One region of the Rhizobium sp. BK060 genome, then DNA from elsewhere that is predicted to be linked to it. Evidence: predicted binding sites of a transcription regulator. Region 1 holds the regulator's gene; each other region holds the start of a gene.
The links. Region 1 encodes LexA, which represses DNA repair genes until DNA is damaged. Its sites were predicted from a motif close to TGTTCNNNNTGTGTTCNG; they were not measured.
Positions count from the first base shown of each region.

Region 2: ruvC (crossover junction endodeoxyribonuclease RuvC) is a predicted target of LexA. The motif match lies at 4,865-4,882, and genes of this name have one in related genera.
Region 3: recA (recombinase RecA) is a predicted target of LexA. The motif match lies at 4,937-4,954, and genes of this name have one in related genera.
Region 4: FHT71_RS12450 (metallopeptidase family protein) is a predicted target of LexA. The motif match lies at 3,492-3,509, and genes of this name have one in related genera.

Region 1 is NZ_JACHYW010000003.1:265,167-272,601, reverse strand. Features, by position in the region: gene eno (phosphopyruvate hydratase) at 1-976, opposite strand, end outside; gene FHT71_RS05080 (HAMP domain-containing methyl-accepting chemotaxis protein) at 1,401-3,245, shown strand; gene kdsA (3-deoxy-8-phosphooctulonate synthase) at 3,269-4,114, opposite strand; gene FHT71_RS05070 (VOC family protein) at 4,111-4,992, opposite strand; gene lexA (transcriptional repressor LexA) at 5,192-5,908, shown strand; gene gltA (citrate synthase) at 7,323-7,435, shown strand, end outside.
Region 2 is NZ_JACHYW010000006.1:72,895-80,329, forward strand. Features, by position in the region: gene FHT71_RS08545 (cytochrome c oxidase subunit II) at 1-523, opposite strand, end outside; gene FHT71_RS08550 (cytochrome c family protein) at 669-1,055, opposite strand; gene FHT71_RS08555 (LLM class flavin-dependent oxidoreductase) at 1,246-2,247, opposite strand; gene FHT71_RS08560 (methyl-accepting chemotaxis protein) at 2,374-4,683, opposite strand; gene ruvC (crossover junction endodeoxyribonuclease RuvC) at 4,924-5,436, shown strand; gene ruvA (Holliday junction branch migration protein RuvA) at 5,468-6,085, shown strand; gene ruvB (Holliday junction branch migration DNA helicase RuvB) at 6,164-7,204, shown strand; gene FHT71_RS08580 (DinB family protein) at 7,242-7,435, shown strand, end outside.
Region 3 is NZ_JACHYW010000039.1:42,048-49,482, forward strand. Features, by position in the region: gene FHT71_RS28795 (PAS domain-containing sensor histidine kinase) at 1-2,412, shown strand, start outside; gene FHT71_RS28800 (hypothetical protein) at 2,491-2,889, shown strand; gene FHT71_RS28805 (pseudouridine-5'-phosphate glycosidase) at 2,940-3,866, opposite strand; gene FHT71_RS28810 (carbohydrate kinase family protein) at 3,895-4,839, opposite strand; gene recA (recombinase RecA) at 5,081-6,169, shown strand; gene alaS (alanine--tRNA ligase) at 6,324-7,435, shown strand, end outside.
Region 4 is NZ_JACHYW010000009.1:164,728-172,162, forward strand. Features, by position in the region: gene FHT71_RS12440 (error-prone DNA polymerase) at 1-1,062, opposite strand, end outside; gene FHT71_RS12445 (DNA polymerase Y family protein) at 1,062-2,606, opposite strand; gene FHT71_RS31605 (hypothetical protein) at 2,518-3,471, opposite strand; gene FHT71_RS12450 (metallopeptidase family protein) at 3,633-4,070, shown strand; gene FHT71_RS12455 (DUF1737 domain-containing protein) at 4,079-4,285, opposite strand; gene FHT71_RS12460 (CoA ester lyase) at 4,299-5,207, opposite strand; gene FHT71_RS12465 (hypothetical protein) at 5,321-5,563, shown strand; gene FHT71_RS12470 (VOC family protein) at 5,678-6,106, shown strand; gene leuD (3-isopropylmalate dehydratase small subunit) at 6,245-6,853, shown strand; gene FHT71_RS12480 (pyridoxal-phosphate dependent enzyme) at 6,915-7,435, opposite strand, start outside.

The sequences.
Region 1 (7,435 bases):
GGATACCGTCGCGAAGACGGGCCGAGTTGGTGACGAAGAGATCGTCGCCGACCAGCTGAACCTTCTTTCCTGCCAGATCCGTCAGAGCCTTCCAGCCGTCCCAATCATCTTCGGCCATGCCGTCTTCGATCGAGATGATAGGGTACTGGGCCGCGAGCTGTGCAAGATATTCGGCCATGGCACCCGATTCCAGCGTGCGACCTTCGCCTTCGAGGACGTACTTGCCGTCCTTGAAAAATTCCGTCGAGGCGCAGTCGAGGCCGAGGCTGATGTCGTCGCCCGGCTTGTAGCCGGCTTTCTCGATGGACCTCATGATGAAGTCGAGGGCTTCAGGCGCGCTCTTCAAGCCCGGCGCGAAGCCACCTTCGTCGCCGACGTTGGTGTTGTGACCCTGAGCCGACAATTCCTTCTTAAGGACGTGGAAGACTTCCGAGCCCATGCGGACGGCCTCGCGGATGGAATCGGCGCCGATCGGAAGGATCATGAATTCCTGGAAGTCGATCGGATTGTCGGCATGCGCACCACCGTTGATGATGTTCATCATCGGAACCGGCAGAAGATGGGCGCTCGCACCGCCGACATAGCGGTAAAGCGGCAGGCCGGAAGCCTGAGCAGCCGCCTTGGCAACGGCGAGCGACACGCCGAGGATGGCGTTGGCACCGAGACGCGACTTGTTCGGTGTGCCGTCCAGCTCGATCATGATGTTGTCAATCTGGATCTGGTTTTCGGCGTCGATGCCACCGATCGCGTCGAAGATTTCCGTATTGGCGGCTTCGACGGCCTTTTCAACACCCTTGCCGAGATAGCGCTTGCCGCCATCACGCACTTCGACGGCTTCGTGAGCACCGGTCGAAGCGCCCGACGGCACCGCCGCGCGGCCCATGCTGCCATCTTCGAGATAGACATCGACTTCGACGGTCGGGTTGCCACGGCTGTCGAGAATCTCGCGGGCGATAATGTCGGTAATTGCGGTCATCGGCTCTTCCTGCTCGAGGGTGGATAAATCGTTCGAAGCCTGTTTAATCGAAGGCACGCAAATTACAATGCCACACCGACGACACACGGCACGTCACGGACCTATCGCGCGAATATGTCAGGCTTTTGAAGAGGCGCGTCACGGCATCCTTCCGCTGCCCCTGCTCCAGTGTTTCGAAACTTCAGGTTTTGAAAACAAGTCACCACATTCAATGTGGTTGCAAATTTATCGATCAGTAACCAATTAATATTACAATTAATCCTCGATGAGGAAATACTGCCTGTCCTCCGGTAAGTAGTATTGCATGATGCACTTCCTTATGCGGTTCAATTCCGCCTGTTTATAGAGATTCTAAACTCCCTCCAAACTCCAAGCCATTTCAATAAACAACACCTGTTCGCTGTTAGAATTTACGGGGCGCCGGATGAAACTCAATATTGCTCGCAGCCTTGCCATCTTCGCGGCCGTCGTCACCGCAGGATTGATCACGTCGATCGGCATTCAGAATTACGCCTTCAACAAGCTGCGGGTGAACGGCGAGATGTATCAGCAGATCGTCTACGGAAAGGATCTCGTTGCCGATATCCTGCCGCCACCTCTCTATATTGTTGAATCCTACATGCTCGCACTTGAGGCGGTGCAGCGTCCTGAAGTCGCGCGGAAGAATATCGAGCGCATCCAGACTGTCCTGAAGCCCGCCTATAAGGATCGCCGCAAATATTGGTCGGAAACAGCGCTCAGCGCCGACCTCAAGGAAAAACTCCTGAACGATGTCCTCGTCAAAGGCGACGTGTTCTGGAAGGTGATGGCAGAAGAACTCGCCCCAGCCATTCTCAAGAACGACGCCGCCGTCATCCCGGCGGCTTTCGAGAAGCTTTCAACGAATTTCCATATTCATGAAGAGGCCGTCAACAAGCTCGTGGATATGGCGAACGCCTTCCTGGCTGCTGCCGAAAAGGATGCCGCCGAACAGACCCGCATCCTCTCCACCATCACGCTCGCGGCAGCAGCTGTCTCGTTTTTCCTGTTGCTCGGCGGCCTTTACGTCTTCCGTCGACGCGCTGTCGTGCCGCTCTCAGCAATGCGCGACTATATGGCGATCCTTGCCGCCGGCGATTATTCGAAGGAAGTGCCCTTCAGCCGCCGCGCCGACGAAATCGGCGAGATGGCGCGCGCCGTCTCCGTGTTCCGCGAAGCCGCCGAGGAACGGAACAATATCCGTGAGCGCCAGGATGCCGAACGCCAGGTCCAGACACAGCGCGATGCGGCGCTCGCCGCCACCAAGGCAGACGAGGAAGCTGCCCGCGAGCGCGTCATCACCAGTCTGAGCCGCGGTCTGGAGCGCCTTTCGGGCGGCGACCTCTCTGTCCAACTCAGCGAGCCCTTCGAAGCGACCTATGAAAAGCTGCGCGAGGAGTTCAACTCGAGCATCCGTACGCTTTCCGGCGCAATGAAAGAAATCTCAGCCGTCACGAATACGGTAGGGACTGGCTCGAGCGAAATCGCGTCGAGCACGGATGATCTGGCCCGGCGAACGGAACATCAGGCCGCCTCACTGGAGCAAGCAGCCTCGGCGCTCGACCAGATCACGGTCACCGTCAAGAATTCATCGGAACGGGCCAACGAAGCGAACGCGATGATGACGGCGACCAAGGAAAGCGCAAGCTACTCGGCGACCGTCGTGCACGAGGCGGTGGCCGCGATGGAGAAGATCGAGACATCATCCGCACAGATCGGCCAGATCATCAACGTCATCGACGAAATCGCCTTCCAGACCAACCTCCTCGCACTGAATGCCGGAGTGGAGGCCGCCCGCGCAGGTGATGCCGGAAAGGGCTTTGCCGTCGTTGCACAGGAAGTGCGCGACCTTGCCGGTCGCTCCGCCAATCTGGCGAAAGAAATCAAACAGTTGATCGAGACCTCTTCCAGCCAGGTTTCAGCAGGCGTCGGCCTTGTCAACCGCACAGGCGAAGCGCTCAGCAATATCGATCAGCAGATTCTCAAGGTCACGGCGCTGATCGAGGGGATCGTGCGTTCTTCCTCCGAACAAACCACCGCGCTCCTGGAAGTCAATGCCGCCATCAACACGATGGACAGTGTCACGCAACAGAACGCGGCGATGGTCGAGCAAACCAGCGCCGCCTGCCGAGAGCTGGGCGACGAGGCGGTGCGCCTCAATCACCTGCTGTCCCGTTTCTGTCTCGACGAAACGGGACAGTCCGCGACCATGGGATATGCCTCCCACAAAAGGATGGCGCTCGCCGGTTGACGGCCGACACCCGTCTGCCGGTTTCAGGCGGCCTTTGCAATCACGTCGAAGGCCAGCAGCTTTTCGAGCAGCCGCGGCATATCCTTCAAATAGACCATGTTCGGCCCGTCGGATGGCGCATTGTCAGGATCTTCGTGCGTTTCTACGAAGACACCGGCGACGCCAACCGCAACGGCTGCCCGTGCCAGCGTCTCCACGAATTCGCGCTGGCCGCCGCTCGAACCGCCCTGCCCGCCCGGCTGCTGCACCGAATGCGTCGCATCGAAAACGACTGGAGCACCCATCGCCGCCATGATTGGCAGCGAACGCATGTCGGAAACCAGTGTGTTGTAGCCGAACGAGGCGCCGCGTTCGCAAAGCAGAATATTCGGGTTTCCCGTCGAGTTCAGCTTGTTGAGAACGTTCTTCATGTCCCAAGGCGCCAGGAACTGTCCCTTCTTGACGTTAACGGCTCGGCCGGTCTTCGCGGCTGCCACTAACAGATCGGTTTGACGGCTCAGGAAGGCCGGGATCTGCAGGACGTCGACGACCGTCGCCACCTCGGCGCACTGCTCCTCGGTATGGATGTCGGTCAGAACCGGAAAGCCGTATTCCTTCTTGAGGTCCGAAAAGACCTCCAGCGCCTGTTCAAGACCTATGCCGCGCTGCGCCGACAGCGAGGTGCGGTTCGCCTTGTCGAACGAGGACTTATAGACGAGGCCGAGACCAAGCTTGTCGCAGAGTTCCTTCAATACACCGGCGACCATGAAGGCATGGTCGCGGCTCTCCATCTGGCAAGGCCCGGCAATCAGGGACAGCTTGCCGGCATTCGAAAAGGTGACGCGGCCGGCGCCTTCGCCGATCACGACTTCGGAATTTGTCTGGCTCATCGTTTCTCCTCGAAGGCGAAGAGCGCGCCCTGTCCGGGCGCCGCCTTCACCAGAATTCGATTATTCTTGCGCGTATAAGTCATCCCGTTAGCAGCCAAATGCGCTTCTGTCACGGCGAGATCACTGACCTTGAAGACAATGGCGACGCCACGCAGGCCGCGATCATTCGGTGCCGGAATATCGAAGTAGGCATCCAATCCATCTGGGGAGAGAACGCTCACTCTGGCGTTCGGAGTTGTCACACTCGCGCCAAAGGCCTCGTTGGTCACCGGGAGGCCGTGCGCCGCAGCACGCACAAATGGCGCAAATGCTTTTGGGTCCGGCGCGCCAAGAACGATCTCTGCGATCCCACTCACGCCATTTGCGTGCTTTTGCAGCGCTCTACGGTCGGCCGGCAGCGGATTGACGCGTTGGCACGTGAAAAAGAAAAAATCCGGAGCCCGCAGATCGACCGCGAACGCGAGCTTGAACGCAGCGGTGGCCTGAGAGCCGTCAGGCATCTTCATCGGCCGCTCGAACTGCAGCATCTCGCCGCCATTGATCTTTTCGGCAAGGAACCGGGCATGGTCGCGATCAGCATCGGTGGTCGCAAAGACCACCGCCGAGAAACCATCATCCCCGCATCGAAATCGGAAAGCCCGGTCACGCGCAGTGAAGACATTGCCTTTCTTCGCCGACGCCTCGTGCAGCTCCGCGTTGGCGACGCCTAAGGGTTCCAGGTATGTTTCGTCGGCGAAGAATATGCAGGCATTCTCGGTTCCAAAAGGATGCCGGGCATCGGGTGCGACGGTGAATCCCAGCTTTCCCAAGCGCTCGCGCGCAAGTCCGATATTGGAGACCGGCAGCACGATGTGGTCCAGCGGATGTGCTTCGCTCATGGCAAACTCTCCGGAATTTGCGAAGATGTGCGCCGGGCAAGGCAACAATGCAACCCCCTTCTACGCTTTCACTCAAAAGCGACGCAAAAACTGAGCAAGTTGCAGGCAAGTTTTATGAAAATTTAGGCACTTGCGGAACACATATGGAACATATAGTGTCTGTTCTGGCTTTGTTTCACGACTCTGGGGTTCAACTTCGATGCTGACGCGCAAGCAACAGGAGCTTCTTCTCTTCATTCACGAGCGGATGAAGGAATCCGGTGTCCCTCCGTCTTTCGACGAAATGAAGGACGCCTTGGATCTCGCGTCCAAGTCAGGCATCCACCGGCTGATTACTGCGCTCGAAGAACGGGGCTTCATTCGCCGACTGCCTAATCGGGCCCGCGCATTGGAGGTCATCAAGCTGCCGGAGGCATATAATCCGAGCCTCCAGCCCCGCCGCGGCTTTTCGCCGAGCGTTATCGAAGGCAGCCTCGGCAAGCCGCAGCCGGTTGCGCCGCCGAAGCCGGCTGCGCATGCCGACAACGACAGCTCGGCCTCCGTACCGGTTATGGGGCGGATTGCTGCCGGCGTGCCGATTTCGGCAATCCAGAACAATACCCACGACATTACAGTTCCGGCCGACATGCTTGGCCCGGGCGAGCACTATGCGCTTGAGGTGAAGGGCGACTCGATGATCGAAGCCGGCATCTTCGACGGCGACACAGTGATCATCCGCAACGCCAGCACGGCAAATGCCGGCGACATCGTCGTCGCACTCGTCGATGACGAGGAAGCGACCCTCAAGCGTTTCCGCCGCAAGGGCGCCTCCATTGCGCTTGAGGCCGCGAACCCGGCTTATGAAACGCGCATTTTCGGACCCGACCGCGTCAAGGTTCAGGGCAAGCTGGTCGGCCTCATTCGCCGTTATCACTAACGACAGGCAGCTCGTCGTCAAACGTACCGCTTCGACAGTTGTATGCCCGATGCCGCATCCAGGGGCGATCATGCGTGGTATACGAGGTCGTCACGATGGGTGCCCTGGTCGTCTATCCGTATCTCAGCGGTGCCCGAGCGGCGCAAGGTTTCGCCGGTGAATAGCAGTGCACCCGACCGGCATTCCGTCAGACGATATCGGCGGTGTCGCACGCAGCGCCGAAGTACACAGGGTTTTCGACGATTGTCAGGACGTAGCCGCTATCATGCGTGGCGGTGCACCAGGCGCCTTTCAGGCATACGAAGCGATTCGTAGCGCCCATCGCAGCCTGACGCAACGCATTGCGAGCATTACGCAGTTCCGCTGCCGAGAAGAGACGTTGAGCTTCACCTTTATTATCCCGCAGCCGAACAGGGCCGACGCCGTCCAATGATCGCGGTGGAGCACCCTTCGCCATTGATCGAAGATGAAGTCAGTCGGATGGAGTCGATTTTTGGTGCAAGGACTTGCCCTTTGACAATCGCGACAAGGCTGCCGTCCTCGGCAATGACAATGTCCCGGGCGACTGCGTCTGCGAGAGCGAGAGCGAGATGATGTAGCGCGCCAGCGGCCACGGCCATCGCCTTCCCGACGCTCGACGCGGCCCGTAATCGTCGTAGCTACAGGTGAATCCAATATGACGGTCGCCCTGCTCTGCGTTTCGAACTGGGCGAAAAGCATTCCCAGAACACCCAATACCCCTGCCTGCGCAAGATTTCGGGCGGCCTTGGCCTGCCGCCAGCGCAATCAGGGCCGACGCGACAATCCATGCTCCCAGGCGGATTGCTGGCGGATCACTTGCGAACTCAAACCAGAGGACGGCGCCAGTCCCGAGGAAGACCGGAGAAAACAGGACAAAGCGCCCATGTTCCATCTCCGTTGCCACAGCGCGTTGAAACCACGATGAGCAGCCGAGAGTCGCGGTCGTACCCCGCGTTGGCCAGGAAACGAGTGACGGCGTGCGGAAGGCGCGGAGGCTTGGGAGTAGATTGAGGCCGGAGAAAATAAGGCTCTGCCGCACGAGCAGGCGCACCCGCGCCCGGAGCGGCCTTTCTCACCTCAAATGGCTTCAACCGCGGCATGCATCTGCGCCCAAAAACAGCCGCCCTTGCAACCACAATGCAAGCTCTCGAGGCTTGAAGCAACAATAATCGATTGAAATCTGAAGGAAAATCGGAAATCAGAAAAGCCAAGGATTATCATTAGCTTCTGCTATGCGCAGGGTACATCGCAGCAGTGCCCAAAAGTTGATACTGCGATGCACAAAATGGCACCACGGTAACTTGGCATTAGGCGCGCGATCATATAGCTATCGTCGACGACGCTTAACCCTATGGCGCTTTTATGGCGCCAACCGCCAGTTTGGAGGATCAGAATGACGGAACAAAGCGCAACACTGAAAATCGGTGATAAATCAGTCGATCTCGCCATCAAGAGCGGCACGATTGGCCCTGATGTCATCGATATCGGCGCCCTGTACAAGAACAC
Region 2 (7,435 bases), on a different contig from region 1:
TCGGGAGATGCAGTTCGCCGCCTGCGATGATGATGTCGTCCAGGCCGGCCGGATCGTTCCTGATCACGCCGAGAGGGTTTTCGGCGGAAACGGCACGATTGTCCGCCCTGCCCAGCTGACCGTCGGCGCCCGGCAACCGGAAATTCCACAGCCATTGCTGACCGATGACTTCGACTTCTGCCGCTCCCGCCGGGACGGTGATGAACTGGTTCCAGACGACGAGGCCCGGCGCGAGCATCGCTCCCACGCCAAGGGCCGTGCTGCCGGCAAGCCACCATTCCAGGCGCTTGTTCTCCGGCTCGTAGGCCGCCCGGTTACCGGGCCTATGCCGAAAACGATAGATGCAATAGGCCATGAAAGAGATCACGGCGACGAAGACGATACCGGTGATCCAGAACGTGATGATGATGGTATTGTCGATGTAGTTCCAGTTCGAGGCGATCGGAGTCCACCACCACGGGCTGAACAAGTGGAATGCCACCGACCCGACAACGATCAGAACGAGAACCAGCACGACAACCATGCGTTCCTCCCAAGCCCCTGCCGGCCGCGGAAAATACCCGCAATCCGTCGGCACTTACGTTAGGACTATCTCATAAACAGGACATCACGGCAATGGCACGAGAGGAACCTCGCCAGACTGTCGACGAAGCTTCAATAAGCTGATTTTATTTCGAGAATTGCTTGAGATAGGCGATCAGATTGAGAATCTCGCCGTCGTCCTTCAGACCGATGAACACCATCTTTGTGCCCTTAACCTTCAGCTTTGGGTTGTGAAGATAATCGCGTAACGAATTTTCATCCCAGACCAACCCGGCTGTGCCTGCGGCCTTCATCGCGGGCGAATAGGCAAAATTCGGATGCGTGCCGGCGGTTCGGCCGAACAGGTGGTTCAACGACGGACCCACCTTGTTCTTGTCGGTATCCGCCACATGACAGACCGCGCACTTCTTGAATACCGTTTCCCCGGCCGCCGCATCGCCTTCTTGGGCAATGGCGGCCGAAGCGGGAAGACAGATCAGTGAAATCAAAACAGCAAGACCACGGTAACGCATAGCAAGCCTGATCCTCCAAAGGTTGCTCGAAACCGACCGCGCGCGATTTGCGGCGTGCGCCGTCCATCACATTTGTATCGCCGCAATGTCGTGCAAACGACATGTGTGATCAAGCAAAGCTATGGTCCGGCGGCGTTAAGTCAATTCACACAAATGGCTGTGGGACCTGAACCGCCCGGGATGCGCGACATTAGGCCGCAGCGCGGAGGAAGTTTCCGAGCCCAGCAAAAAGCTCGACCGATTTCAATCTTGCCTCGACGTCATGGATCGGCATCGAAATGATGACCTCGTCGGCTTCCGTCTCGGCCAGGAACTGCGTGAGCTTTGCTTCAGCCGTCTTCTGCGAACCGACGACGGCGTAGCGAAGCGTATGCTCCACGGTCAGCTTTTCCATCGGCGACCAGAAGCTCTCCATATCCTCGACCGGGCGCGGGAACTGACCGCGCACGTTGCGACGCAGGTTGACGAACTGCTGCTGGGCGGAGGTGAAATGATACTGCGCCTCCTCATCCGTCGCGGCGACTGAACCCATGACGCCGACCATGACATAGGGCTTGTCGAGTACGGCAGACGGCTTGAATCGGCTGCGGTAGATGTCGATGGCATCGAGCAGCGAATCCGGCGCGAAGTGCGAGGCGAAGGCATAGGGCAGCCCGAGCATCGCGGCGAGCTGTGCGCTATAGAGGCTGGAGCCAAGCAGCCAGATCGGCACGTTGGAATTCATGCCTGGAACAGCGAGGGTCGCCTGGTTCTCAATCGGCGCGCCAAGCAGCTGCTGCAACTCGACGACATCGTTCGGGAAGCTCTGCGCCCCGGCGTCGAGATTGCGCCGCAGCGCCTGTGCGGTACGCATGTCGGTGCCGGGCGCCCGGCCAAGACCGAGATCGACCCGGCCCGGGAACAGCGCCTCCAGCGTCCCGAATTGCTCGGCAATGACCAACGGCGAATGGTTCGGTAGCATGATGCCGCCCGAGCCGATACGAATGCGCTTGGTCGCGGCGCCGACATGGCCGATCACGACAGCCGTCGCCGCGCTGGCAATCCCCGGCATGCCATGATGTTCCGCCAGCCAGAAACGGCTGTATCCGAATTCTTCGGCCTTCTGCGCCATGCGCGCCGAACTCTCGAGCGACTGGCGGATCGTCCCGCCTTCTGGAACGGGAGAGAGATCAAGAATGGAAAAGGGAACCATGGCGAAGCCTGTCGGTCGTTGAAAGGACAGGTTTATGTAGGTCTGGATGCCGCCCATTCCAAACAACTCGGAAAAGAAAGAGGGCCGGTCTCCCGGCCCTTTCGTTCACGCTGCCAATCGACCTGCTCAGGCCCGACGTCTAAGGACGTGCACCGCAGCACTCTGGTGCGCCTGCGTCAGCGTAAAATTCGCCAGCTGACGGTCCATTTCGACCGCTTCGGTGGCTAGCCGGTGAATCGCTGCCGTTGTTTCCTCGACCATGGCAGCGTTCTGCTGCGTCATCGCCTCCAGTTCGGATACCGCCGTGTTGATCTGGCGCAGCGTGTCGGCTTCCTCGCGGGTCGTTTCCATGATCTCGCTGATCTGGCCGTTGATCGCCTCGACATGGCTGCCGATCCCGGTCAGCGCGTCGCCGGCACGCTCGACGAGGGATACGCCCATTTCCACCTCATGCGTGGACTTTTGCAGCAGGCTCGCGATCTCCTTTGCAGCGCTCGATGAACGCTGCGCCAGTTCACGCACTTCCATGGCGACGACTGCAAAGCCCTTGCCGGATTCGCCTGCGCGCGCTGCCTCGACGCCGGCATTGAGCGCCAAAAGGTTGGTCTGGAAGGCAATCGCATCGATAACGGCGATGATCGAATTGATCTGGCGCGACGAGGCCTGGATCGCCTCCATCGCGGCAACCGTCTCGCGCATGATCTGGCTGGAGCCGGTCGTCTCCCGCTTGGCGTCACGGGCGATCCGTTCGGCCTGTTCGGCACGCTCGATCTGAACGCGGACCGACTGGGTGATTGCATCGATGGCGTTTGCAGTCTCGGTGATCGAGGCGGCCTGGCGCTCGGTGCGGCCGGCCAGCTCATCGGCACCGGTGCGCATTTCCTCGGAGCCCGCACGCACCGCCATGGAGTTGCCGCCGATTGCCGTCATCGTTTCGCTGAGCACCGCCAAGGCTTCATTGAAATTGACGCGAAGGCTTTCGAGTTCGTTCGGGAAGCGCGTCTCGATCTGATAGGCAAGATCGCCATTGGCAAGATGGTGCAGACCCTCGTCGATCGCTTGAACGACCTCCTGCAGTGTCCGGGCCTCAGCCTCGCGCTCGGCCATATGTTGCTGGCGATCCCGTTCCGCGCGCGCTCGCGTTTCGTTGCTGGCAGCTTCGAGCTCGCGGCTTTCGACCAGCGACTGCTTGAACCGCGCCAAGGCCTTGGCCATCGTGCCGATTTCGTCGCCGCGGTTCTGGCTACCGATCTCGACTTCCAGGTTGCCATCGGCAACATCGCGGGTGGCGCCGGCAAGGCGAGCAAGCGGCGAGAAGAGCAATTTGGTGATTGCCCACGTCGCAACGGCCATGACGACGAGGACACCGAACGCGATCATCGTCAGCAGAGTGGCGATTTCCAAGGAGCCGGCGTTAAGCTCGCTGAGGCGCACGCTTTCCACGACGAGGAAGCGCGAACCCTTATAATCGATGCCGCGGACATAGGCTCGCGCCGAGCCATCGGCGCGATCGAAGTCGTCGACCGTCATGCCCTTTGCCGACAACGCGTCCTTCGCGAATGTGAAAGGCGCGGTATCGAGCGTCACGAGCTGGCCGGTCGCGTTGACGCCAATCGCCGAGCCGTCATCCGAGATGATTGCCGCCTGCGCCGTGCTGTCGGCCACGATGCCCTTGGCGAGAATGCTGGTAATGATGTCTTCGCGCACCTTGAAGAGCATCACGCCCTTCGCGGCGCCGAGCTTGACGATCGGCACGGCATAGAAGATTGCCGACCTGCCGCTTGCGGCATCGACGCGAAGACCGGAGAAGCCCGTGGGGGCGGAATCATCCGTCGCCTTCGCGGTGTTCTCGATCGCCTTGGCGAAGGCGAGACCGGCGCCGGTCGACTTCCAGGCATCGGTCTTCAGGTTTTCGGCGAAATCGTCGTTCTTCTTGTAGGAGTAGAGGACGTTCCCGTCGAGATCGGCAATCAGCAGGTCGCTGAAGGCGGTGTTTTCGAGGTCCCGAGCCACTTCGCTCTGCGTCGTCTCATGGTTGGAATAGTAGAAGCCGCTTGGCGCTTCCGGCTTCATCAGCTTCTCGCGCTGGTCGGCCGGGTTCGGATTGTTGGTAATGAACACCTTCTTCAATTCGGCGCGGGTATCGCCCGACGTCTTCTCGATGGTCTTCCAGCCGCTCTTCAGGCTCGTGATCGACATCTGCAGCGCTTCGATGCGCGCAATCGAGTTTGCCTGGTTTTCCAGTTGCTTCAGCTGATCCTGCAGCATGTCGCCGCGGAAGATCAGGACGCTCTCCTTTGCCTTGAGGGCCTGTTCGCCGGAAATACGGCTGCTGGCGAAGTAAGCGAGAACGTTGATGACCGCAATCGAGAGCGCGGTGAGCAGAATGAAGGTAGCGATGACCTTGAAGGACAGGGATTGAAATCTCTGAACCATGAACGATGAACCCTTCCGGAACGGCACATGCCGGCAGAACGCGGAACGTCCGACCGGTTGACCTGTAAACAGAACACGGGAGCCTTGCCTTCTGTGGAAGGGAGCTCCTCTGACATTTTATGGTTCAAAGTCGGCTATGGAGCTTAAATTGCCGTAAACAGCCGCCCTGAAAAACAACGAATGTTTTTGTTTTGTTCACTTATCGATGGCAGTTATTTCGTGACTGCAATAGGGTGAAGCATGCAAAATACGATTCGCATCATCGGCGTCGATCCGGGCCTGCGCCGCACGGGCTGGGGAATTATCGACACGCTCGGCAACTCCTTGCGCTTTGTCGCATCCGGCACGGTGACCTCGGACGGAGACATGGATCTAGCCTCGCGCCTTTGCCAACTGCACGATGGATTGGCGGATGTCGTGCATAGCTACCAGCCGGATGAGGCTGCCGTCGAACAAACTTTCGTCAACAAGGATGCCGTTGCGACGCTGAAGCTCGGCCAGGCCCGTGGCATTGCAATGCTCGTCCCCGCTCGCGCCGGCCTGCCGGTTGCCGAATATGCCCCGAACGCCGTCAAGAAGGCGGTCATCGGCGTCGGCCACGGCGAGAAGAAACAGATCCACATGATGCTGAAGATCCTGATGCCGAAGGTCGAATTCAAAGGCGACGACGCGGCCGACGCGCTGGCGATCGCCATCTGCCATGCTCACAACCGCGGTAGCAGCCGCATGCGGCAGGCAGCGCTTGCCGGCTAATCTTCACTGAGAACCCACACGGACCAAATGCATGATCGGCAAGCTTAAAGGCACCATTGAAGAAATCGGCGACGACTATGTCCTCGTTGATGTCCACGGCGTCTGCTACGTCGCCTTCTGCTCGGCGCGCACCCTGTCCCGCCTCGGTTCGGTGGGCGAGGCCTGCGTGCTCTTCATTGAGACCTACGTTCGCGAAGACCAATTGAAACTCTTCGGTTTCATGACCGCCCTGGAGAGGGAATGGTTCAATCTTCTGCAAAGCGTTCAGGGGGTTGGTGCGAAGGTGGCTCTCGCCGTGCTGTCGACGCTGCCCCCGAGCGAACTTGCCAACGCCATCGCGCTGCAGGATCGTACGGCCGTCTCGCGCGCCCAGGGTGTTGGCCCCAAGGTTGCCGTGCGCATCGTCACCGAACTTAAGAATAAGGCGCCGGCCTTCGCAGGCGAAGCCTCCGGCACCATCGGCCTCAAGCAGGAGCTCGGCGAAGGCGTCGCCGCCGCCCCGGTCGCGGACGCGGTTTCCGCGCTGACAAACCTCGGTTATTCGCGTGATCAGGCGGCCAACGCCGTTGCCGCAGCGATGAAAACCGCCGGTGAAGGCGCTGACAGCGCGAAGCTCATCCGGCTCGGGTTGAAGGAATTGGCTCGCTGATCCCTCTGCCCAGGCGGGTGTCAAAGCCGCTGGCTTGGTGTATTGGTCACGAGCGTTTGAAGATTGGGAAATGTCAGCATGAGTGAAGCCGCGCGCCTGATATCCTCGGAAAAGCGAGGAGAGGACCTGGATGTGACGCTGCGGCCGCAATCGCTTGATGAGTTCACCGGCCAGGCGGAGGCGCGTGCGAATCTGAAGGTCTTCATAGAGGCGGCGAAGAATCGCGGCGAAGCACTCGACCATGTGCTTTTCGTCGGCCCGCCCGGCCTCGGCAAGACAACGCTTGCGCAGATCATGGCGAAGGAACTCGGCGTCAATTTCCGCTCCACCTCCGGCCCGGTTATCGCCAAGGCAGGTGATCTTGCTGCCCTTCTGACCAATCTCGAGGAGCGCGACGTGCTCTTCATCGACGAAATCCACCGCCTCAACCCGGCTGTCGAGGAAATCCTTTATCCCGCGATGGAGGATTTCCAGCTCGATCTCATCATCGGCGAAGGCCCTGCCGCGCGCTCGGTCAAGATCGACCTGTCGAAATTCACCCTCGTCGCGGCAACGACGCGTCTCGGCCTTTTGACCACGCCGCTGCGCGACCGTTTCGGCATTCCCGTCCGTCTTAGCTTCTACACCGTCGAGGAACTGGAGCTGATCGTGCGGCGCGGCGCGCGCCTGATGAACCTTCCCATGACCGATGAGGGTGCGCGGGAAATCGCCCGTCGCGCCCGCGGCACGCCGCGTATTGCCGGTCGCCTGTTACGCCGCGTGCGCGATTTCGCCGAAGTGGCGAAGGCCGAGGCCGTCACCCGCGAGATTGCCGACGAGGCGTTGACGCGGCTGCTCGTCGACAATATGGGCCTCGACCAGCTCGACAAGCGTTATCTCAACATGATCGCGGTCAATTTCGGCGGCGGCCCCGTTGGAATCGAGACCATCGCCGCGGGGCTCTCCGAACCGCGCGATGCGATCGAGGACATCATCGAGCCTTACATGATTCAGCAGGGCTTCATCCAGCGTACCCCACGCGGCCGCGTTCTGACGGCGACCGCCTGGAAGCATCTCGGCATGCAGCCCCCGAAGGATCTCGAAGCGGCGCAGTTTCGTTTGTTCCAGGAAGACGACTGACGCTTGCGGGTGGCCCGGTCAAGAAGGGAGTTATCTGATGCCGACGTTCGACCCCTGCAGGACCGCCCGCAAACTTGCCTTTAACAATGCGCTTGCGAACCACCGGCTGCATGAGGCTTGCGGCCGGTTGCTGCCGGGAGAGTTCGAGGCTGTGCGGGTAAGCTTCTTTCCGTCGATCAAGGCGACACTCAACCATATTCTGACGGTCGACTGGTTTTACATCGATGCGCT
Region 3 (7,435 bases), on a different contig from region 1:
GGGATCTTCTTCCTCGTGTCCTCGGTGATCGGTTTTATCGAAGTCATGCCGCAGCGGCAGTCCGACAGCCTGGCGCGCGCATTCTTGAACAGCCACCCCGACGGGTCGCTCATCACTGATGAGAAGGGTCGCATCGTTTATGCGAATGCGGCCTACGGCGAACTGACCAGTGCCCGCAAGTCGACTGAGGTTCAGACACTTGAAGCGCTCCTGTCGCGTCATCGAGAGTCGAACGAGGCGCTCTATCGTCTCTCCAACGGCCTGCGTGAGGGTCGGGAGGGCAGCGAGGAATTCCGCCTGTTGCGATCGCTTGGCCCCTCGACGAACGGCGCCGGGGCGCATTGGTATCGCCTGAAAGCGCGGGCTCTCCACAGCGAGGAGATTGGACGCAAGCCGCTCCACATCTGGCAGATCAGCGACATCACCTCGGAGCGCGATGATCAGGAGCGGTTCTTCAAGGAATTGCAGAATGCGATCGACTATCTCGACCACGCGCCGGCCGGGTTCTTTTCCGCCGGGCGCAAAGGTGAGATTTTCTATCTCAACGCAACGCTGGCGGAATGGCTCGGCATCGATCTCACCAAATTCGTCCCCGGTTCGGTAACGATCGGCGACTTCGTTGCGGGTGAGGGACTTGCGCTCATACAATCAGTGCAGGCCGATCCAGGCCTAAAGAAGACCGTGACACTGGATCTCGACCTGAAGAAGATGAACGGTCAGAGCCTGCCGGCACAGATCGTCCACAGCGTGACGTCGATGCGCGATGGCGCGCCCGGAGAAAGCCGGTCGATCGTGCTTACGCGTCAGAAGAGCGGCGAGAGCGATCAATCCGCCTCGGCGGCCGCGATGCGGTTCACCCGTTTCTTCAACAACACGCCGATGGCGATCGCCTCGGTGGACGGCGAAGGCCGCATCCTGCGGACGAATGCACCGTTCCTGAAGCTGTTTTCCGGGATGGTTTCCCGTGATGACGTAGAGAACGGCGCTTTGCTCGAAGTCATTGTTCAGGACAGCGACAAGTCGAAGCTGCAGCAGGCGCTTGTGGCGGCAAAGGACCGGCAGGGCGACATCCCTCCGATCGACTCTCGCACGCCAACGGACGAAGCCCGCCATTTCCGCTTCTACGTCAATGCGGTGATCGACCAGAGCGACGAGGCACCGGAAGAGGCTGCGATCGTCTATGCCGTGGAGGTGACGGAGCAGAAGGCGCTCGAAGCGCAGATGGCACAGACTCAGAAAATGAACGCGGTTGGCACGCTGGCCGGCGGCATTGCGCACGACTTCAACAACGTTCTGACGGCCATTCTGCTCTCTTCCGATCATCTGCTGCTGCAGGCGAGACCCGCCGACCCTGGCTTTGCAGACCTGATGGAAATCAAGCGCAATGCCAATCGTGCCGCAGTGCTCGTTCGGCAACTGCTGGCGTTCTCGCGCAAGCAGACGATGCGGCCGACGGTGCTTAATCTGACCGATGTGGTGGGCGACCTCAGGATGCTGGTCGACCGGCTGCTATCCGGTACGAATGTGAAGCTTGACGTCGAGTATGGCCGCGATCTCTGGCCTGTTAAGACTGACCTGTCGCAGTTCGAGCAGGTGCTCATCAACCTCTGCGTCAACGCGCGCGATGCCATGCCGCAGGGCGGCAAGCTGACGCTTCGCACGAAGAACGTGACGGCGGAAGAGATCGCAGCATTCAATTACTCCTATATGCCGCACGAGGACATGGTCCTCATCGAGGTCTCGGACAACGGGACCGGCATTGCGCCTGAGATCATGGACAAGATCTTCGAGCCCTTCTTCACGACGAAGGAGGTCGGCAAGGGAACGGGTCTTGGTCTCGCGATGGTTTACGGCATCGTCAAGCAGTCGGGTGGCTATATTCAGCCGGAGTCGGAAGTCGGCAAAGGTACGACTTTCCGCGTCTTCCTGCCGCGCCACATTGTCGAGCCAGCCGTTGCGGCGGAAGGTGATGCCGTCACGCCTGCGATCGGCGCGCCCGGCGAACAGGCACCGGCACCGGCGCAGCAAGCCGAGGATCTGACCGGATCTGCCGTCATTTTGCTGGTCGAGGATGAGGAAGCAGTGCGTCGCGGCGGCAAGCGCATGCTCGAGACCCGCGGCTACACGGTTTACGAGGCCGGATCTGGCGTCGAGGCGCTCGATATCATGGACGAGCTCGAAGGCAAGGTCGACATCGTCGTCTCGGATGTGGTGATGCCGGAGATGGATGGTCCATCGCTGCTGCGCGAACTGCGCAAGAATTATCCTGACCTGAAGTTCATCTTCGTTTCGGGCTATGCCGAGGATGCATTCGCACGCAACCTGCCGCCGGATTCCAAGTTCGGCTTCCTGCCGAAGCCGTTCTCCCTGAAGCAGCTTGCCGTCGTCGTGAAGGAGACGCTCGACAGCTAGTCGGTACCTAGAGTTTTAGCCTTTTTTGAACCCATCCTCAGCGATCGTTTGTTATGAAATCGCAACCTGGAGGAGAAAATGCGCTGGAAGCTCTTTGCCATCCTGGTGGCCGTGTCGTATGTCTGGGCGATCCTGACAGGCTTTAATGGTGTGCCGCGATCGCAATTCAGGATGGTCGGCGATGCATGCATCGGTCTTTTCGCCACAATAGGCGTTCTGCTTTACGCTTTTGAACGCAGTTGCTCAGCGAGCAATTTTGGTCGTGATTTTCACGATTGTACTTGGTTTGGATTTGCTTGTGGCTGGCAGTTTTCCTTGTCCGCTTCGCAATCTTTTACGGCGCGAATACCGACTTGCTGTCCGCGAAAAAATGGTTGTTCTATTGTTCGGTTATTCGGCGCTTTTGTGGAGCTTCGATTCGACTCCTTTCAGTGGCTGGCTCTTGCCCGTCATGCGAAGGGCGAAATGCTCAAATGACGATTGCGGAGTCGGCCGTTAGGGAGGCGCTGGAACGCCCCCTCAAACGATCATCCCGCCAGCGCGACGGCAATTTCTGCCGCCAATCTCGCATTATTTTCGACCAAGGCAATATTGGTCTTCAGGCTCTGGCCGTCGGTCAGGTCAAAGATCGTGCTGAGCAGGTAAGGGGTCACTTCCTTGCCGCTGATCTCGTCGCGCTCGGCGCTGTCGAGGGCGCGCTCGATGTAGATTTCCATTTCCTCCCGCGGGATCTCGTCTGCCTCCGGCACAGGGTTCGCGATCAGCATGCCGCCATCGATGCCGAGCTGCTCGCGCACCGTCTGGAAGTTGGCGATTGCGGCTGGGCTGTTGAGCGTCAGCGGACTGCGCAATCCCGACGCCCGCGACCAGAAGGCGGGGAATTCCTCGCTCTCGTAGGTCACAACGGGCACGCCCGCGGTTTCCAGCACCTCCAGAGTCTTCGGAATATCCAGGATTGCCTTGGCGCCGGCGCAAACGACGATGACACCGGTGCGGCTGAGTTCCTCGAGGTCAGCGGAGATATCGAAGCTTTCTTCGGCGCCTCGGTGGACTCCGCCGATGCCACCGGTGGCGAAGACCTTGATGCCGGCACGCTCGGCGGCGATCATCGTAGCTGCCACGGTCGTCGCACCATGACGACGCTCGGCGACCGCGAAGGCGAGATCGGCGCGCGAGACCTTCAGAACATCCTTGGCCTGCGCCAGCTGCTCCAGTTGCTCGGCTTCGAGGCCGATATGCAGCGTCCCGTGAATGACCGCGATCGTTGCCGGGACCGCGCCCTGCTCACGAATGATCGCCTCGACGCTGCGGGCCATCTCGATGTTGCCGGGGTAGGGCATGCCATGCGTGATGATGGTCGATTCGAGCGCCACAATCGGCGCGCCGCGCTGCTTGGCGCTTGCGACTTCCTTGGAATAGGCGATCGGCAGGAGGGGGGAGATCGGTTTCGTCATTGTCTCTTCCATTTCGTCGGTATTGCCTTCAATGCAAAATTCTCGCCGGCGGAACAAGGGAAAGTGTCTTCCTCACCAAATCCGGGGAGAGGTTTTCATTGACGGCGTGCGGGGACTGTACCGTAAGAGCTGCGGCAGCGGCGCCTTCCCGCACCGCATCGGCCAGGGGAATTCCGCGCATAAGCCCGGAAATAACGCCGGCCGCGAGCGAGTCGCCGGCGCCCGTGACATCTGCGACGCCTTCGAGGTTTACCGGCTGCAGGGCAACGACGCGGTGATCAGCAAAGGCAATCAGCTCGCGTTGGCCGCGCGTGACGACGCCGCCACGCAAGCCGATGTCACCCAGCAGCGACGGCCAATGCGACGGGTCATTGGGCCGTTCGCCAGTCAATGCGGTGGCTTCAGCCTCATTGAGGAAAAGATAGTCTATCCCATCGATGCACGGTTTCAGCTTGATCGCCTTGGCCGGCGAGATTGCGATCGCGCCCACCGGCTTGCCGAGAGCCTTAGCGCGCTCGACGATCGATGCCATCGTCTCCGCCGGCAGGTTGGCGTCAAAGAGGATGAAATCGGTCGCGGCAAAGGCATCGCGGACGGCACGGATCGAGAGCCGGCGCGGCATGAACATGCGGTAGAGATCCATGTCGGCAAGCGCAATCACCAGGTTTCCATCGTTCTCGATGATTGCGGTGTAACTGGGCGTCTTCCGATCCAGGAAAACGAAGGGGCGGTCATGAACGCCTGCGAAATCGGCCGCCTCGCTGACCGCCTCGCCGATCGGATCGCCGCCACGGGGCGAAATCATCGTCACGTCGAAGCCCAACCGGGCCAGGTTGCGCGCTGCATTGAAGCCACCGCCGCCTGGCTCCTCGAACCATGACCCCGGATTGCTGGCACCGGCCACCGTGTCGCCGGAAATGCGTCCGCGCCTGTCGATATGGGCTCCGCCGAGGACAAGAATCTTCTGCTTCATTTCATCGCCCTGCATCCGCCAAAAGACACGAATCGTCCCGCCGTCGCTAGCAGGTTGGCGGCGACTGCCCTATCTTTAAGCCGTTGCTTTCCATCACTAAAACAAATGTAGAACACGGGCTATTTTACCTTTTTCTTTCAACTGTTTGAACGGCGCTTGCGCAATGAGAACAAATGCGGTACAAAATCGACATCGGCGGCGACATTGCTTGAGCGGCTTCAATAACCTAAAGGTGGATCGAATGTCACAGAATACATTGCGGCTTGTAGAGGACAAATCGGTGGACAAAAGCAAGGCACTTGAAGCGGCACTCTCACAGATCGAGCGGTCGTTCGGCAAGGGCTCAATCATGAAGCTCGGCTCGAACGAGAATGTCGTCGAGATCGAAACGGTTTCGACAGGTTCTCTCGGGTTGGATATCGCGCTCGGCATCGGCGGCCTTCCCAAGGGCCGCATCATCGAGATTTACGGACCGGAAAGCTCGGGCAAGACGACGCTCGCGCTGCAGACCATTGCGGAATCGCAGAAGAAGGGCGGCATCTGCGCCTTCGTGGACGCAGAACATGCGCTCGATCCGGTCTATGCCCGCAAACTTGGCGTCGATCTGCAGAATCTCCTGATCTCGCAGCCGGATACAGGCGAGCAGGCGCTTGAGATCACCGACACGCTGGTGCGTTCCGGCGCTGTTGACGTTCTCGTCGTCGACTCCGTTGCAGCGCTGACGCCGCGTGCGGAAATCGAGGGCGAGATGGGGGACAACCTGCCGGGTCTCCAGGCGCGACTGATGAGTCAGGCGCTGCGCAAGCTGACGGCTTCGATCTCGAAGTCGAATACCATGGTGATCTTCATCAACCAAATCCGCATGAAGATCGGCGTCATGTTCGGGTCGCCGGAAACGACGACCGGCGGTAACGCGCTGAAGTTCTATGCCTCCGTTCGCCTCGATATTCGCCGCATCGGCGCGGTGAAGGAGCGCGAAGAGATCATCGGCAACCAGACGCGCGTCAAGGTCGTCAAGAACAAGATGGCGCCTCCCTTCAAGCAGGTCGAATTCGATATCATGTATGGCGAAGGCGTTTCCAAGACTGGCGAACTGGTCGACCTCGGCGTCAAAGCCGGTATCGTCGAGAAGTCGGGCGCCTGGTTCTCCTACAACAGTCAGCGCCTCGGCCAGGGCCGTGAGAACGCGAAGCTTTTCCTGCGGGACAATCCGGATCTCCTACGCGAGATCGAGACGGCACTTCGTCAGAATGCCGGTCTGATTGCGGACCGCTTCCTGCAGAATGGCGGCCCTGATGCGAACGACGGAGACGAGGCCGCAGACGGCTAATCGTCTGAAGGTTTCAAACAGTTCAAGACCGGCCGCATTCCTTGATCAGAATGTGGCCGGTTTTGTTTGTCTGCTGGACAGTGGTTAAGGCGAGCGATAAAAGCCACTGGATTTAAGTTTTGACCTGCCTTCCGGCAGCATTGAAGGGCATAGCATGAGCGGTGTGAATGATATCCGGTCGACCTTCCTCGACTACTTCAAGAAGAACGGCCACGAAATCGTTCCGTCGAGCCCGTTGGTGCCACGCAACGATCCGACACTGATGTTCACCAATGCCGGCATGGTGCAGTTCAAGAACGTTTTCACCGGCCTTGAGCAGCGGCCGTACAAGACGGCCTCGACCGCCCAGAAGTGCGTCCGTGCCGGTGGCAAGCATAACGACCTTGATAATGTCGGCTATACCGCGCGCCATCACACCTTCTTCGAGATGCTCGGTAACTTCTCCTTTGGAGACTACTTCAAGGAGCGGGCGATCGAGCTCGCCTGGAACCTGATCACCAAGGAATTTGCTATCGACGCCAAGCGGTTGTTGGTCACAGTCTACCATACGGACGACGAGGCCTTTAACCTTTGGAAGAAGATTGCAGGGCTGTCGGACGAAAAGATCATCCGCATCCCGACCAGCGACAATTTCTGGGCGATGGGCGATACCGGCCCGTGCGGCCCATGCTCGGAAATCTTCTATGACCACGGCGATCATATATGGGGCGGACCTCCCGGCTCGCCTGAGGAAGACGGCGACCGCTTCATCGAGATCTGGAATCTCGTCTTCATGCAGTACGAGCAGGTCACGAAGGAAGAGCGCATCGACCTTCCGCGGCCGTCGATCGACACGGGCATGGGTCTGGAGCGCGTCGCTGCCGTCCTGCAGGGCAAGCATGACAACTACGACATCGACCTGTTCCGCGCGCTGATCGAGGCTTCGGAAGAAGTGACAGGCGTAAAGGCAGAGGGCGAGCGTCGTGCAAGCCACCGCGTCATTGCCGACCACCTGCGTTCGTCGGCCTTCCTGATTGCCGATGGCGTGTTGCCCTCGAACGAAGGCCGCGGCTATGTGCTTCGCCGCATCATGCGCCGCGCGATGCGGCATGCCGAGCTGCTCGGTGCCAAGGAGCCGCTGATCTGGAAGCTGCTGCCGACGCTAGTCCAGGAAATGGGGCGAGCATATCCGGAACTGGTCCGCGCGGAATCGCTGATCTCCGAGACACTGAAGCTTGAGGAAACCCGTTTCCGCAAGACGCTAGAGCGTGGCCTTTCGCTGCTCTC
Region 4 (7,435 bases), on a different contig from region 1:
ATGTCGGGCATACTGGATGATCCGGTGGACCGTCAGGAAGTATGGTTCATACTGCTTCTGACGAACGAGGCTTAGCTCGTATTCGATGTTCTGCTGGACCTTCTCCGGTATGCCGCCGGGAAAGCGTTTTGCCGCGCCAGCCTTGGTAAGGCGCTCCAGGGTTTGATAAGGCGTTTCCCCCTCGTCATTCTCGGGGGGATAGTTGTGTTCCAGTTCATCGAGTGAAAAGGAAAGGCTGCCAAAGAACTTTCCCGTGTTCGTTACGGCGTGTGGGTAGTCTTTGAAGAGGCGCAGGATTTCGCCGCCATCCTTGAGATAGCGTTCGGCATTCGGCGCCAGAAGAAAGCCGGCTTCGGGAATGGCAACGTGTTCCCGGATCGACGTCACGATATCGGCGAGGGGGCGACGGGTGGTGTCGTGGTAGAGCGGCTGGTTGGTGGCGATCAGCGGGATGCGGTTGCGATCGGCCAGCATGGAGATGGTCGCGAACATGCGCTTGTCACGGCCGTCATAGGCGGGGGCGAGCGCAATGTGGAATTTTTTCCGGAAGCGTTTTCTGAAGCGCTCCAGACAGGCTTCGAACGCTGCGTGATTGCCATCGGTAATGGACGGATCGGGAATGAGCGCGAGCATCATGTCGTCGCCCCATTCCATCAGATCCGCTTCCGTTAGAATGCATTTTCCCTTCTCGGTTCTTAGATTCCCGGTGCTCAGCAATCGGCAAAGATGCGCCCAGCCTCCGCGATCCTGCGGATAGGCAAGAATATCAGGCGTTCCATCCGAGAAGACCAGGCGGGCGCCCGGTTGAAAACGGATCGGATCGAGGATGACGTCATTCTTTTCATGCTCCTCCAGAAGCCCGGCCTTCATCCGCTCGAATTTCTTTCGGATCGCCTTAGACTGGGCATGCGCCCGGACAACGCCTGCAACCGAATTGCGGTCGGCGATGCCAAGCCCTCCAAACTTCAGAACCGCAGCGCGGACGACCATTTCCTCGGGCTTGGATGCACCCTCCAGAAACGAGAAATTGGTCTTGGCGCCGATCTCGAAGAAGGCAGGCATCAGGCGATGACTCCATGCATGTACCAGTTCTGCGTTGCGTCACGCTCATAATGGCCATGGCGATAAATCCAGAAGCGGCGTCCCTGATCGTCTTCGATACGGAAGTAGTCCCGATCCTCCGCATCTGATCCATCGAGCCACCATTCCATCGCCAGCCGTTCCGGTCCCTCGCTCTTCAGGATGCGATGCTGCATACGCCGCCAGTGAAAGCTGGCGGGTGCACCATCGGGAATTTCGATGGCAAAGGCGCCCATCGGTTCCGGCTTGCGAAGCAGCCGCACGGGCCGCTCGTTCCTGGCCGGTGGAGGATGTCCTTGCCGGATCTTCGGGGCGGATAGGTGATCGATTGCGGGTACGGCAATGACGGCTCTTTCCGGTACGTGGCTCTCTCGCAATTGGAAGGTCTGCAGGCAGTCTGCCCCGAGGCGGGCGGAAACCCTATCCACGAAGGCAGCAAGAGACGCATCCTTCTGCTGGCGATACTCGAAATCGCCTTGCGACGTCACGAAATCTTCGTGACGTCGCACGTTGAGGCGAAGGATTTCAAAACCGTAACCCGCGTCGAAATCGTCGTGGATTGCCTGCAGGCGTTCGGCAAAGAGAGCGGCGATGCGCTTGGGTTCCCTCAGGGGCTGCGCGGTCCCTGCCGAAATGCGGAACACCTTGCCGTCGACGCGAAACAAGACCAGTTCGAAGATGCGGCCCCCGACGCCACGGGCTTCCAGCGAGAGCTTCAGGGAGACGGCAATCTGACTGGTGAGCGCGAGGATATCGTCTTCCGCGCCGATCGGTTCGATCAGACGACGTTCGACCGAGAGGCTCGCAACTGGCAGCCGTGGAGATACCGGCTCTTCATCTGTCCCAAGCGCCTGATCGAGCCTCAAAAGCAAGGCTCCTCCGAAGCGGCGGGCAAGTGGGGCGCGTGGTGCGTCCAGTAGGTCGCCCACATATTTGAGCCCCATTTTATTCAGGGCGCCTACGGTTTCTTCTTCAAGGCGTAAAGCCGCGATCGGCAAAGGCGCCAGAACCTGCTCGGCCTTCCCGTGTTCGATGATCCCGCCTTGACCGAAACGGCTGACCGCCCAGGACAATCCCGGTGATGAAGAGACGGCACCGCGTGCATCAAGGCCCATCTGGAAAAGCCTTGCGAGAATATCCTTAAGAAGTGCCGTCTCGCCGCCGAACAGATGAGCACAGCCCGTGATGTCGAGAAACAGGCCATCCACGCCATCGAGAGCGACAAGCGGAGTATAGCGATCGCACCAATCGGCGATCGCTTCCAGGAAGCGTCGGTTGGCAACTAGGTCGTCCTCGATCACATCGAGCTTGGGATAGATGGCGCGGGCTTCGGCGACGCCCATATGCTTTCTGAGATTGAGAGCTTCTGCAGCCTCATCCAGCGCCGTCAGCCGCATGGTATTGTTGAGGCGACTGGAGCAGACGATCGGTGGTGCGTCAGGACGTCCGTGCGAACGCCAGGAGAGCCCCCATTTCTTTCTTGCGATCCGGTCGGTCGGGAGATGCGGAAAGTGGAGCGCCAGAATGCGCTGCGCGTTCGTCTGGAAGGCGAGGGTCGGCTGATTGGGAGACGGCGAAAAAACGGCGGTCATGAGGGTTCCACTCCAGTAAAAAGGAGAGGGGAGCCGGATTGCGGCTCTTCTCCAGGGTGAGATGAAAAACCGGGTTGCCGATGCTACCGCCCAGCATCGTACCATCCGGCAAGGGGCGCGCCTGTGCCGGCGCGGGTGCTGCAAGGAAGCGGAAATAAGCGCTACTGGCTTCTTCCTCTCCAGCCTGCCGCAGCAGGAAAAGCGGGCGTTTGGATGCCTTTGCCCGCAAGCTCAAACGACGGCTCTCCGTCAGGCCAAAGGGCTTCGGGTTGCCCCGGACCTCCAGGATCGTCGCAGGAAAGACGCCGCTTTCGACTGCCGCTTCCGCAAGCCAAAGGGCATCCTCAAGCTTGCGCGGACTGGCATAGAAGAACTGGTCCGGCTTCAGGCCGAAATCCCGCAGCCCCACGGCGTAGGGCTCTCCCGCCTCCATCGTGCAAACCGTATCGGCGATCCACAGGATCGGTAGCGGCACATTGTGGCTCTCTTCGGCCTGACGTTGCAGCATGGCAGCAAGTGCCAGCACAAAGCCGCTGCCAGCACCGGCTTCCCGCAAGAGATCGGAGCGAATCTCGGTAATCCCGTCGAGCGGCAAGCCGCCATCGATCGCCTCGTCGAGCGCGGGTATTCCGAGGGGAAGACGCAATATATCTTCGTTTTTTCCAGCGGCGGGGCCGCCATTTTCACCCAAGGCCTGGCTTTCCGCTGCAGCCAAGGCCGGCGCGGGCTTTCCTTCGAGCTTTGCAATGGTTTCGCGGAGTGCAAAAAGCCGCTCGCGCGTCACGGCCGGCTGTGCCATGACGTTCTCCAACTTTCAAATGTTCCTGTTATGTTCTTATGGATTCCAGAGCTGGGCGAAAGAGTCAACAGGCATTTGATGTGAATTTATTCCTGCCTTTGATTCCGCTCTCGAAAATCGTGCGTAAAGGTTCTATATGGGCCGCAAAGGAAGGAATATTCATGGCCCGCATAGACCAGAGCGAGAATTGGCGGGATCGCCACGCGCCGACGATCAGCACTTTCGAGTCGTTGGCGATGGAGGCATATAGCCACCTGCCGGAAGAATTCCGCTCACTGACCACCAATCTGACGATCGAGATCGAGGACTTCCCTGACGACGACGTATTCGAGGACATGGCGCTGGAAACGCCATTCGACCTTCTCGGCCTCTTCGAAGGCCGAGGAATCTCGGAGCGCTTCACGATGGAAACCGGCGAATTGCCGAACCGCATCCGCCTCTACCGGCGGCCGATTCTCGACTACTGGGCCGAGAACGACGAGACGCTGGGTGATATCATCACTCACGTCCTCATCCACGAGATCGGCCACCATTTCGGTCTCAGCGACGACGATATGGAGCGGATCGAGGCGAGCGCCGAAGAGGCGGCCGAACGCTAAGCTCGCGCTTACTGTTCGGACAGTTTCATGTCCGGATGGTAGTCCTTGCCTTCGACTTCCTTGACGATCGCCTGAGCACACATCACTTGGCCGGTCTGGGTGTTGAAGGTCAGCGACGGCGAGCCGTTCAACGACCAGCCCTTGTTGAGGGCGGCGCTCACGCGGTGACAGAAAGCGGCATCATCCTGGCCGGTCAGAAGGCGATATAGCTTCATCTAAAGTCGTCTTTCACTTCGCCGTTTGGCGTTCTGCAATCAGACGGGCTTTATGAACCAGACTTTCCGCCTGGACAAGATGCAGCCGCTCAATCATCCGACCATTGGCATTGATGATATTCAGGCCTTCGGCAGCAGGGTCGGCAAAGGCGGCGATGATCGCCTCCGCCTCGGCAATTGCCGCTTCGTCCAGGCCGAAATGCCGGTTGGCAGCTTCGATCTGAGCCGGGTGGATCAGCATCTTGCCGTCGAAGCCCATGGCGCGGGCATGCGCGCATTCGGCATCGAAGGCATCGGCATCCTTGAAATCGTTGAAGACGCTGTCGATCGCATCAAGGCCATAGGCACGCACGGCCAGGATCACCTGCATCAGCCAGGGCACGAGATAGGTGCGACCCGGCTGCGGCAGGACACCGGTCTCCTTGCGCAGGTCGTTGAGGCCGACGACGAAACAATCAAGCCTTGAGCCCGGTGTGCGCCCGGCCTCGGCGATCGCCGCCGCGTTCAGAATGCCGCGGGGCGTTTCGATCATCGCCCAGATGCGCAGGCTTTCCGGCGCGTCGGCATCGGCGAGCCGGTCGCTGACGGACATCACATCCTGAGGCTCGTCCACTTTCGGCAGGAGTACGGCATCCGGCTCCAATGCCAAGACCAGCTCCATGTCCGCATTGCCGAAGGTGGAACCAAGCGCATTGATGCGGATGATCCGCTCCTTATTCACAAGGGGAGCCCCGGAAAAAAAAGCCTTCAGATTCTCGCGGGCTTCCGCCTTTCGTTCCGGTGCCACCGAGTCCTCAAGATCGAAGATGACGGCATCGCAATCCAGCGCATGGGTCTTTTCCAGGGCGCGTGCATTAATGGCCGGAACGCTCAGCACCGAACGGCGAAGATTCAAGGAACGAGTCGGAGAATTGCGGGTCATCACAAATGTGTGCCAAGCTTTGTGACAGGTGGCAAGACAACAAAAAGCCATGCTCACCTTGCAGAGAAGGAAAAGAAGGACCACATTCCTTTCCGAAGAAAGGTCTAAAACTCATGCAAAGCATTCGTTCCGTCTTCCTCTTGCTTGCAGGCATCACCGCCTTCGTTGCGCTGGCGCTCGTCACCTTTTCCGTGACGCTCGCAGTCGGCGGTATTCTGACGGTGCTTATGGTTGGCCGCGCGCTTTCGTTGAAGATGAAACCTGCCCCGGTCCGCGCCTCCGCCAAGACCAAGCCTCATTCCGGCGAGAACATGCGCATCTGGAATGACGGCCGCGGCACGATCATCGATCTCTGACGGGTGGATACTTTTCCAGAAAAATTTCGGCATCGCTGTCGGCTCGACTGATCTTCCCGCGTCTTTGAAAGGCCAGGGCTTCTGCCCGAACCAAATCAAACGATGGAGGACAGTATGGATACCACAACGGAAACCGGCGTGGCGAAGATGCCGCCGGTCAAGAATGGCTTGCTGCCATATGTCACGGTCGATGGTGCGTTGAAGGCCGCGGAATTCTACAAGCGTGCTTTTGGCGCCGAGGAGGCGTTTGTCGTCCCTCCGGACGAAAACGGGCGGACGATGCATGTCCACCTCTACATCAACGGAAGCTCGTTGATGCTATGCGATGCCTATCCCGAGCATGGCCATCCCTTCGAGAAGCATCAGGGCTTCACCCTTCAGCTTGTTATCGATGATATCGATTTCTGGTGGGATCGCGCCGTTGCCGCTGGCGCGGAGGTGATCCTGCCCGTCCAACTGATGTTCTGGGGTGATCGATATGGCCAGCTTCGCGACCCGTTCGGGGTTCTTTGGGCGATGAATGCGCCAGCGAATGCAAATTGATCTCACGATGACCATGGATGGCTGCGCGTCGAATCCGCGCGCGGCCGCACCTGCGATGTAAATTTTTCTTCATTTCGGTCGAAATCTGGACTAAACGCTGATCAACAAAACTACGTCTGCTGACATTGGAGCCAGGCCATGGACAAATTCGTAAAGCTGACGGGCGTCGCTGCCCCTCTGCCGGTTGTCAATATCGATACCGACATGATCATTCCGAAGGATTACCTGAAGACGATCAAACGCACGGGTCTTGGCAAGGGTCTTTTCGCCGAAGCCCGTTACAATGAAGACGGCTCTCCGAACCAGGATTTCGTGCTGAACAAGCCGGCCTATCAGAATGCGAAGATCCTCGTTGCCGGCGACAATTTCGGTTGCGGCTCCTCGCGCGAGCATGCGCCGTGGGCGCTTCTCGACTTCGGCATCCGTTGCGTCATCTCGACCAGTTTCGCCGACATCTTCTACAATAACTGTTTCAAGAACGGCATTCTGCCGATCAAGGTCAGCCAGGAAAACCTCGACAAGCTGATGGACGACGCCTCGCGCGGCTCCAACGCGATCCTGACAGTCGACCTGGAAAACCTCGAGATCACCGGTCCTGACGGCGGTTCGATCAAGTTCGATCTCGACGAATTCAAGCGTCACTGCCTGCTGAACGGCCTCGACGACATCGGCCTGACGCTCGAAAAGGGCGCGGCGATCGACAGTTTCGAAGCCAAGAATGCTGCATCCCATCCCTGGGCTGCGTAAGTTTTACAAAACATAGCATTGGTCAAGCCGGGCTTTTTGCCCGGCTTTTTCTTTGGCCGGCTTACAGAAAGCGCTCTTTCCAGGCCTTCAGCTTCTCCAGTGAAACGCCGATGCCGCCGCAGACTTCGATCAGCGGATTGTTGAAGCGAGCGAGAATGTCGGCATCTACGTCGGCCACCGCAAGTGCAGCTCCGCAAGCGGGCTCGACCAGAATGCGATAGGTGTCGGCGAACTTCAGGCAGGCGGCGACAGCCTGCGCATCGGTCACCGTGACGCTCTCTATCGGATGATGCCTCGGCAGGTCGAAGACATGCTGGGCCACCTGGCGCGCACCGAGCGAGCTGGCGATGGAGGTAATCGCCGGCAAGGTGATGCGCTCTCCTGCAGCAAGACTTGCATGAAGCGAAGCGGCTCCTTCGGTCTCTACGGCAATGACAGGCACATCGGACAAGCCGTTTCGCTTGAGACCGGCAACAATGCCCGCGAGCAAACCGCCGCCGCCGACGCTGGCGATGACGCAATCGAAGTCGGCACCTTTTGCGAGAGCCTCATCGATCAATGTGCCGTGCCCTTCCCACAGAA